4 regions of the Mesorhizobium sp. Cs1299R1N3 genome follow, and region 3 is predicted to be linked to each of the others. Evidence: riboswitches for the same ligand, from Rfam matches in the RefSeq annotation. Region 3 holds a riboswitch; each other region holds the start of a gene.
What was found. A riboswitch is a leader RNA that binds a small molecule or an ion and turns the genes downstream of it on or off. The one in region 3 is predicted to bind cobalamin.

Region 1: another riboswitch for cobalamin. It lies ahead of bluB (5,6-dimethylbenzimidazole synthase); the one in region 3 lies ahead of O7B34_RS09795 (DUF1636 family protein).
Region 2: another riboswitch for cobalamin. It lies ahead of O7B34_RS05415 (DUF1636 family protein); the one in region 3 lies ahead of O7B34_RS09795 (DUF1636 family protein).
Region 4: another riboswitch for cobalamin. It lies ahead of O7B34_RS04410 (aromatic ring-hydroxylating oxygenase subunit alpha); the one in region 3 lies ahead of O7B34_RS09795 (DUF1636 family protein).

Annotation. Positions count from the first base shown of each region.
Region 1 is NZ_JAPYKQ010000004.1:307,810-310,003, forward strand. It holds gene O7B34_RS12620 (hypothetical protein) at 1-654, shown strand, start outside; partial or broken gene bluB (5,6-dimethylbenzimidazole synthase) at 822-1,400, opposite strand; cobalamin riboswitch at 1,483-1,663, opposite strand; gene O7B34_RS12630 (histone deacetylase family protein) at 1,842-2,194, shown strand, end outside.
Region 2 is NZ_JAPYKQ010000002.1:17,050-19,243, reverse strand. It holds gene O7B34_RS05420 (ABC transporter ATP-binding protein) at 1-681, opposite strand, end outside; gene O7B34_RS05415 (DUF1636 family protein) at 678-1,040, opposite strand; cobalamin riboswitch at 1,182-1,389, opposite strand; gene O7B34_RS05410 (LacI family DNA-binding transcriptional regulator) at 1,452-2,194, opposite strand, start outside.
Region 3 is NZ_JAPYKQ010000003.1:263,715-265,908, reverse strand. It holds gene O7B34_RS09800 (winged helix-turn-helix domain-containing protein) at 1-990, shown strand, start outside; cobalamin riboswitch at 1,020-1,228, shown strand; gene O7B34_RS09795 (DUF1636 family protein) at 1,267-1,701, shown strand; gene cobW (cobalamin biosynthesis protein CobW) at 1,698-2,194, shown strand, end outside.
Region 4 is NZ_JAPYKQ010000001.1:954,862-957,055, forward strand. It holds gene O7B34_RS04400 (DUF680 domain-containing protein) at 1-112, opposite strand, end outside; gene O7B34_RS04405 (DUF680 domain-containing protein) at 184-390, opposite strand; cobalamin riboswitch at 886-1,087, shown strand; gene O7B34_RS04410 (aromatic ring-hydroxylating oxygenase subunit alpha) at 1,203-2,194, shown strand, end outside.

The DNA of each region.
Region 1 (2,194 bases), on a different contig from region 3:
CAGATCGCCTACGCGAAAGAGGTTGTGACCGAGCGTTTTGCCGAGGCGAACATCCTTTTCGTCGTCGACCAGCTGGTCAAGGGCGCCATCCGCGCCATCACCGGCCTGCTGGGCGGCATCGCGGCTTTCCTGCCCATTCCGGGCCTGAGCGGCCTGGTCTCGTTCCTCAACACGGTGATCCGCCTGTCGCTGACCTATGTCGACGAGATCATTCTCGGCTACAACATCCGCATCAATTCGTCCTCACCCTTCGAGACCGCGCGGCAAGGCGTTGTGCTCTACGCCCAGAACGGCAAGATCATGGTCAAGAACGCCGTCTGGCTGGCCGTGATCATGTGGGGGGTCTCCTTCGTCATCTTCCTGCTGATGCTGGCCCCGGCAGCCGCCATTCTTTACGTCATGCCCGGACAGCTCGCCGGTTGGGCCTTCGTTCTGGCCATCGTCTTTGCCTGGGCCTTTAAGGCGGCGTTCATCGAGCCGTTCGCCATCGCCTGCCTGATGCAGGTCTATTTCAAGACCATCGAGGGTCAGGTGCCCGATGCCGCTTGGGACGCCAGGCTGGCCGATGCCTCGTCGAAGTTCCGGGAACTCAAGCGCAAGGCGCTCTCCACCTTCGACGGTTCGCGCTGGGGCACGGCCGGCGCGACGCGCTGATCGGCGGGGTTTGCCGGCGCAGCGGCGACGGTGTTGAGGCGGGCCACCGTAGATTTGAGCGATGCTTCACCTTGCCCGCAAAAAGTCTCGCTCATGATCAGGTCGGGCAGCGGCAGCCGTCGGCCCCAGCCGTGCGTTTCGAGGTCCGGTTTTGGCGCGAACTCCGAGACACGGCCGACGCAGAGATAGGCGATCGGCGTCACGTGGTCGGGGATGGACAGTAGCCTTTTCAGCGCTTGCGCCTCGATGATGCTGACCCAGCCGACGCCGACTCCCTCGGCGCGTGCCGCCAGCCAGAAATTCTGCACCGCGCAGACCGTGCTGTAGAGATCCATTTCCGGATTGTGCCACCGTCCCAACGGCGAGCCTTTCGAGCGCTCACGGTCGCAGGTGATACAGATGTTCAATGCGCTTTCGCAGATGCCTTCGAGCTTGAGCTTGCGGTAGAGCGCCCGCCGGTCCGCCTCGATTGCCGGCAGTTCCTGTTCGCGCGCGGCAAGGAACAGGTCGCGCACCTGCGCCCGTCGCGCGGCATCGCGAATGACGATGAAATTCCAAGGCTGCATGAAGCCGACCGATGGCGCGTGATGGGCGGCAAGCAGCAGCCGCGCCAGCACCTCGTCGTCGATCGCTTCCGATGTAAAATGGCTGCGGACATCGCGCCGCGTGAACATGGCGCGGTAAACCGCGTCGCGCGCGATCTGATCAAATCCATCGCCCGTTGGAGCGGTCATAGCTTCCGGCATCGCTTGTCCCCTTGCGATTGCAGCAGATTCCGTGCGTCCAAGAGGGCGCACGTCGCTCTGATGCCATCCGCCTGACCATGCGGATGACGATGCCTGCCAGGCCGGTCTTCTGGCTCGGGATCAACCCGCGTCCGGTGCCTTCCCGTCATCGACAGTGGCATTTACCGGCGCGGTCCCCCTCACAGCGTTGGGCACGCCACGGTATCAAACCGTGTTCCCGATTCTCCCGCTAGAGCATTTGCAGCCAAGTGGAATCACTTGGCGTCGCGGAATGCGGCTAAAACAACCGTCCGGCAGGCACCAGGCAGTGGCGGCGACCTTACGCCGAAGGGCCGGCGACGCCAATCCCCGCAGCGACATGAATGGACGCAGGCGTGATTTTCCCCAGCGATCAAGCCGCAACGCATGGCCATCACGGCGCCGGGGCACTAGATAGGGGACATGGCCACTCGTCTCTACACGCACCCGATCTTCCTCGAACACATCACCCCGCCAGGTCACCCCGAGCGGCCCGACCGCTTGCGCGCCATCGAGCGCGTGCTCGACGACGAAGCTTTTGCCGTGCTTGACCGCGTCGAGGCACCGCAAGGCGACGAGGCCACCATCCTCTACGCGCATCCCGCCGATTTCGCCGCGCGCGTGCGCGCCGCCATTCCCGATGAAGGCCTCGCCCGCATCGACGCCGACACCACCGCCAGCCCGAAGAGCTGGCAGGCGGTGATCACGGCGATCGGCGCCGCCAATGCCGCCGTCGACGACGTCTTTGCGGGCCGCGCCGACAATGTCTTCGTCGC
Region 2 (2,194 bases), on a different contig from region 3:
CTGTTGCGTCAGCGCCTCGTGCGGCGGCGCCAGCGCATGCAGCCGGGCCTCGTTCATCACCGCCACCTTGGTGGCGAAGGGTGCCACCAGCGTCAGATCGTGCAGCACCGCGATCACGGTCATGCCGAAGCCGGCCACCAGTTCGAGCAGTTCCGCGCGGGCGCGCGGATCGAGGTGGTTGGTCGGCTCGTCGAGGAACAGGATTTTGGGCTTCTGCGCGATGGCGCGTGCTAGCTGGGCGCGTTGGCGTTCGCCACCAGACAGCGAGCCGATGGCCCGGCCGAGCAGCGGCAACAGGCCGGTCCGGTGCAGCGCATCCACGACAATGTCGCGTTCCTCGCCGCGGCGCCTCAGGCCGGCATGCGGGACGCGGCCAAGCTCGACATAGTCGATCACCGCCAGCCGTGGGTCCGGCTGGTCTGTCTGGCCCACGACGGCGATATGCAGGGCCCGCTCGGCGGGTGAAATCCTGTCCAAGCGTCGCCCGCCAAGCTTCACCTCCCCCGAGCTTGGCCTGAGCATGCCGGACAACATGCGCAGCAGCGTGGTCTTGCCGGCGCCGTTGGGGCCAATGATGGCGAGGCGGTCGCCTGACGTCACCGACAGGCTGACCGCACGGACCAGATGCCGGCCATTCGCCGTCGCGCCCAAGTCGCGCGCATCGAGAAGCGGCGCTGTCATCGATTGCCATCCGCCAGCTTGCCGGGTCCCGGGATGCGAGCCAGCGTCTTGCCGGCCAGGCGCGGCGGCCGTTGTCCGGAATTGCACCAGCCGTCGGGAAGCGAGGCGTAAAGCCTGGCAAACCGCACGAGATCGGCAGCGTCGGCCTGCGCATTGATCGACCCGAAGAGATAGGCGGCCTTGCCGGGCGCCTGGAAAGCCACCGCCAGGGGACGCACGCAACCCGCCATGCAAGCCACGCCCTCGACCGTGAAACCAAGCGCCACGTCAGGCTGGGCCGAGAGACGAGAGCGCAACTCGGTGCACAAACCTTCGCCCGACCTGACGCCGGTCGGCACGTCGCGGCAAAGAGTGCACACGATGATCTGGTGCATGGGGCTGGGGGGAATACGATCGATTGCGCCGTCCAACTTCCCGTCACTTTCAAAACTGGCGACGGAAGGATGTTGGTCGACCGGCCGACAAGACCGATGTCCACGTTTCCTCCCGGCACACCCCGTCCGGTCAACTCAGTGATGGCAGGTCTCCTGGCTCACGGGTCTCTGCGCAATCCTGCCTTCCCAGCCTTGCCGGCCAGTGGCGTTACGGATCTTGCTCGCCGCTTACAGTTGCGGGGGCAGCCGCGGCCTCGACCCAAAATCGGATCTCACCGCGTTCCCTTTTCACCCCTCGCCTTTCGGCTCGGGGACCTTCACGAGTCGCAGCCTAGGCCGCGCGCGGCGGCGAGGCAAGGCAGTCGTTTGTTTTGTTATAACAGAACCAACAAATGGTCAATCGCTGTCGCGGGCGATCAGTTCCAGCGGCCAGACCTCCCTGATGGTCTTTGGCCCGGCGGCCCCCGCAAAAGTCGGCAGCGACGCCAGCAGCATTTCGGCGAGCCGCCGTCCCATCGGCTGCAGCGCCGGGCGGAAAGCAGTCAGCGCCGGCGAGAAATAGCGGCAGAGCGGCGTATCGACGATGACGGTCACCGCCATGTCGTGACCCGGCTTGATACCCATCTCGGCCAGCGCCTTGCAGCCCCCAAGCGCCATTGCGTCATTGTTGAAGATGATGGCGGTCGGCGGGTCCTTGCGGCGCATCACCTGGGGTGTCACTTCGTAGCCACCGGCCTCGTTGATGAAGCCGTCGGCAATCAGGCCGGGATCGACGGCGATGCCATGCCGGCGCAAGGCCTTGCGGTAGCCGTCGAGGAACAGATAGCCGAAATTCAGATCGAGCGATGGGCGGATGGCGGCGATCCGGCGATGGCCGCGCGCCACCAGCCGATCGACCGCGTCGGCGCCTGCTTTTTCGAAATCGAGATCGAGCGAGGGGTAGGCCTTGCCGCCGGAGCGGCTGCGGCCGAGCGTGGCGAAGGGGAAGCCGGCCTGGGTCAGATAGTCGATGCGCTCGTCCTCGCGCCGCGTCCAGGCCAGCACCACCGCGTCGGCACGGCGCGTCTCCACGACACGCCGCAGGCGCTCCTGCTGATAGTCGCCCGGCGCGCCCATCACCACGATGAGATCCAGCCCGC
Region 3 (2,194 bases):
TTGCTCGACAACGCCGCCGTGACCCGCAAGCGCACGGTCTTCGAATACTGGGCGCATGAGGCCTCGTTCCTGCCGGTCGAGACCTACCCGCTGATGCGCTGGCGCATGCTGCGCGCCGAGCAAGGCGATGAAATGTATCTGGGGCTGGCCAAATGGGGCCGCGAGCACGCCGCCTATATAGAAAAGATCTACCGCGAGGTCGTCGCACGCGGCCCGGTCGCCGCTTCCGCGCTGGAGGGCCAGAAAGGCTCCGGCGGCTGGTGGGGCTGGAGCCACGCCAAGCACGCCTTCGAATGGCTGTTCTGGGCCGGGCGCATCACCACGGCGCACCGGCGCGGCTTCGAGCGCTTCTACGACCTGCCGGAGCGGGTGCTGCCGCAGGCGATCCTCGATACGCCGGTGCCCGCAACTGAAGACGCGCATCGTGAATTGCTGCGCATCTCCGCCCGCGCCCACGGCATCGCGACATCAGGCGACCTGCGCGACTATTTTCGACTCTCCCCCGCCGACATGAAAGGCCGGCTGGAGGAACTGGTCGAACTCGGCGAACTGCTGCCTGTTCGCGTCGAGGGCTGGGACAAGCCGGCTTACCTCTATAGAGACGCGCGTTTGCCACGCAAGATCGAGGCCCGCGCCCTGCTGGCGCCGTTCGACCCCGTTGTCTTCGAGCGCTCGCGCTCAGAGCGGCTGTTCAATTTTCACTACCGGATCGAGATCTACACGCCGGCCGACAAGCGCCAATACGGCTATTACGTCCTGCCCTTCCTGCTCGGCGACAGGATCGTTGCGCGCGTCGACCTCAAGGCAGACCGGCCGGCAAGTGTCCTGCGTGTCCATGCCGCTTACGCCGAGGCCTGCGCACCGCCCGGAACCGCCGCTCAGCTCTTCGAGGAATTGAAGCAGATGCAGGACTGGCTTGGCCTCGAACGCATCGAAGTGACGCCTGCCGGCGATCTGGGCCCGGCGCTGTCCGACATCACGGTGTCGTAAGCTCGCGTTGACACCGCTGCCCGCAAGAGCCTAAATCGGATCCAGACGGTCTCCTCTCGGCAAAGGGAGGAGCCAAGAGGGAATGCGGTGCGGGATTGAAAAATCCCAAATCCGCGGCTGTCCCCGCAACTGTGAGCGAAGAGCCAAGGCCGAAAGCCACTGGGATTGTCCCGGGAAGGCGGCTACCCAAAGGCGATGACCCGCGAGCCAGGAGACCTGCCGTCTGGAATGCAAGTATCCGATCGCCCGGCGGGTTTTCCGGGCAAGGAGCCTGATTTGGATCGCGACAGCAGTTTTTCGGCTGAAACAACGGACATTTCGTCCGGCGGGGATGATTCCCTGGCCGGCATCACTGTCATCGTCTGCGCCTCCTGTCGCGACGAGACCGGCTCCGACGCCCACCCTCGGGCCGGCGAACTTTTGGCCGAAGATACGCGCCAGGCCGCCTCGGGCGACAACATCCGCATCCGCACCGTCGAATGCCTCGGCAATTGCAAACGCCGACTGAGCGCCGCGATCCTGCGTGACGGGTGCTGGAGCTATGTCTTCGGCGATCTGACCACGACCAGCGGCGCCGATCTCGTCACCGGCGCGAAACTCTTCGCCACCTCCAGCGACGGCCTCATTCCCTGGCGAGGCCGGCCCGATAGCCTCAAGCGCGGCCTCGTGGCCCGCATCCCTCCCCTCGACATGCTGAAAGACTTGATATGACCGCATCCGTTTCCCGTGTTCCCTGCACCGTCGTCACCGGTTTCCTCGGCGCCGGCAAGACGACTCTGGTCCGCCATCTCCTGGAAAACGCCGGCGGCAAGCGTATCGCGATCATTGTCAACGAGTTCGGTGACATCGGCATCGACGGCGAGATCCTCAAGGGCTGCGGTATCGACACCTGCCCAGCGGAAAACATCGTCGAGCTGGCCAATGGCTGCATCTGCTGCACCGTCGCCGACGATTTCGTGCCGGCGCTCGACCAGATCCTGTCGCTGACGCCGAAGGTTGACCATATCCTGATCGAAACCTCGGGCCTCGCTTTGCCCAAGCCGCTGGTCCAGGCCTTCCAGTGGCCGACGGTGAAGAGCCGCGTGACCGTCGATGGCGTCATCGCCGTGGTCGATGGTCCCGCACTTGCCGAAGGTCGCGTCGCCAACGACATGGACGCCCTGCAGGCGCAGCGCGCCGGGGATGAAAGCCTCGACCATGATGA
Region 4 (2,194 bases), on a different contig from region 3:
TGTCCACCGCGGCGGCAGGCTGGTTGGCACCGTTGGAGCCATAGCTGTCGCTGGCAAAAGCGCTGCCGGAAATGGCCAGAACGGCGGTGGCGGCAATAAGGATCTTGTTCATTTTAGACACTCCTGAATTTCTTGAATTCCACCGGATCGGCGGGCAAGCCCGCCGTCCGTGGGGACAGGCCGTTAGCGGCCGAAGAGGTTGCGATCGCTGCCCTGAGCAGGCGTCTGAGCAACAGGCTCCGACGTCTTGGTGGAGGTGGAAGCGGTGTACGAGCTGTCCACCGCGGCAGCAGGCTGGTTGGCGCCGTTCGAACCGTAATTGTCGCTCCCAGCGAAGGCGCTGCCGGAAACAGCCAGAAGGGCGGCGGCAGTGAGAATGATCTTTTTCATTTTTTGGTACTCCAGTATTTTTTCCGTCCGTCTAGCGGCGTGTCTTGGGATTAAATCGCGTCGTTCGGACAGCCCCGATGTGGGAGAGCACCCTTGCCGTTTCCAATCACGAAGTTGTTCAGCGTGGACCATGACTCCACCACTTGAAATTGTACCAGCGCCTTCCACATCTCTTATTTTCTCTTGTAATATCAAGTGATTATCTTAAAGCAGCACCTCGATCACCAACTGTGTCGGAGGCTCGGCGTTCACAGCGTCTTGCACGCACCGTCAACAGAAACGAACCGTTCGGTTCGATTTTAGTCCCTGCTAATAGTCACTTTTTGAAACTGTTAACCTATTTGCTGCCGGCAAAAGGGTCGATGACGGTGCCGGCGCGGCTTGGCGACAGAAGGCGATTCCCGCGGCTACAAGCCTCTCATGACGATCCAGCATGCGTGTCGCGCCGCATGGATGCGATGTCGCTTTCGTGCCGATGTCGCAAAGCCTGTCGTGGTTAGATCGGGCATCTCAGGTGCCGCTGCGTGACGACGGAGCGGAGAATTGGGAAGCCGGTCAGATTCCGGCGCTGCCCCCGCAACGGTGGTGGAGTTCAAGTCGCAACGGGAGACCACTGGGCGAAAGCCTGGGAAGGTGTCGCGATGGTCCGCAAGGACAACTCCAGAGCCCGGAAACCAGCCCGAGATCGCTAGAACTCGACTGATCGCGGTGGGCGGTCAAGAGGCGGATGGTGTTTGTCCGGCTTTTCGCCGATCTGCGCCCAGTCCTTCCTCAATCACCACCAGTTCAGTCCTTGAAACTGAGGACAGGACATGGACGCGCGCAACGACATGCTGAGGCTCTTGAACAGCCGCAGACAAGGCTTTTCGCTGGAACAGCCCTTTTACACCGACCCGGACTACTTCAAGCTGGACATGGAGTTGATCTGGTATCGCGACTGGCTGTTCATCGGCCATGATTGCGAATTGCCCAAGCCGGGCAGCTTCATCACCGTGCAGATCGGCGATTATCCGGTCGTGCTGGTGCGCGATCAGCAGGGCAAGATCAACGCCTTCCACAATTCCTGCCGCCATCGCGGCAGCCGCGTCTGCAACAGTGATAAGGGCACGGCCGCCAAACTGGTCTGTCCCTATCACCAATGGACCTACGAGCTCGACGGCCGGCTGCTGTTCGCCCGCCAGATGGCCGATGGGTTCGACAAGAGCCAGTACGGCCTGAAGCCCGTCGCCTGCGAAAGCGTTGGCGGCTACATCTTCATCTGTCTGGCCAGCGAGCCCGCCGATTTCGCGCCGATGCGGGCGATGATCGAGCCCTACCTTTTGCCGCACCGGCTGCGTGAGGCAAAAGTCGCCTTCGAGAGCACCATCATCGAGAAGGGGAACTGGAAGCTGGTCTGGGAAAACAACCGCGAATGCTATCATTGCGCCGGCAACCATCCCGAACTCTGCAAGACCTTCCCGGAAGCACCGACGGTGACCGGCGTGCAAGGCGCCGACAGCGATCCGGAGATGCTGGCGCACTGGGCGAAATGCGAAGCGGCCGGCCTGCCGAGCAAGTTCCGCATCGATCCGGCCGGCCAGTATCGCGCGACCCGCGCGCCGCTGCTGCGCGATGCCGTCAGCTACACGATGACGGGAAAGCGCGCGGTCGAGAGGAATCTTTCCGACAGCGTTTCAACCGACCGCATCGGTTCGTTGCTGCTTTACCACTATCCGACGACCTGGAACCACATCCTGGGCGACCACGCCGTCACCTTCCGGGTGCTGCCGATCAGCGCCACGGAAACGGCGGTGACAACCAAATG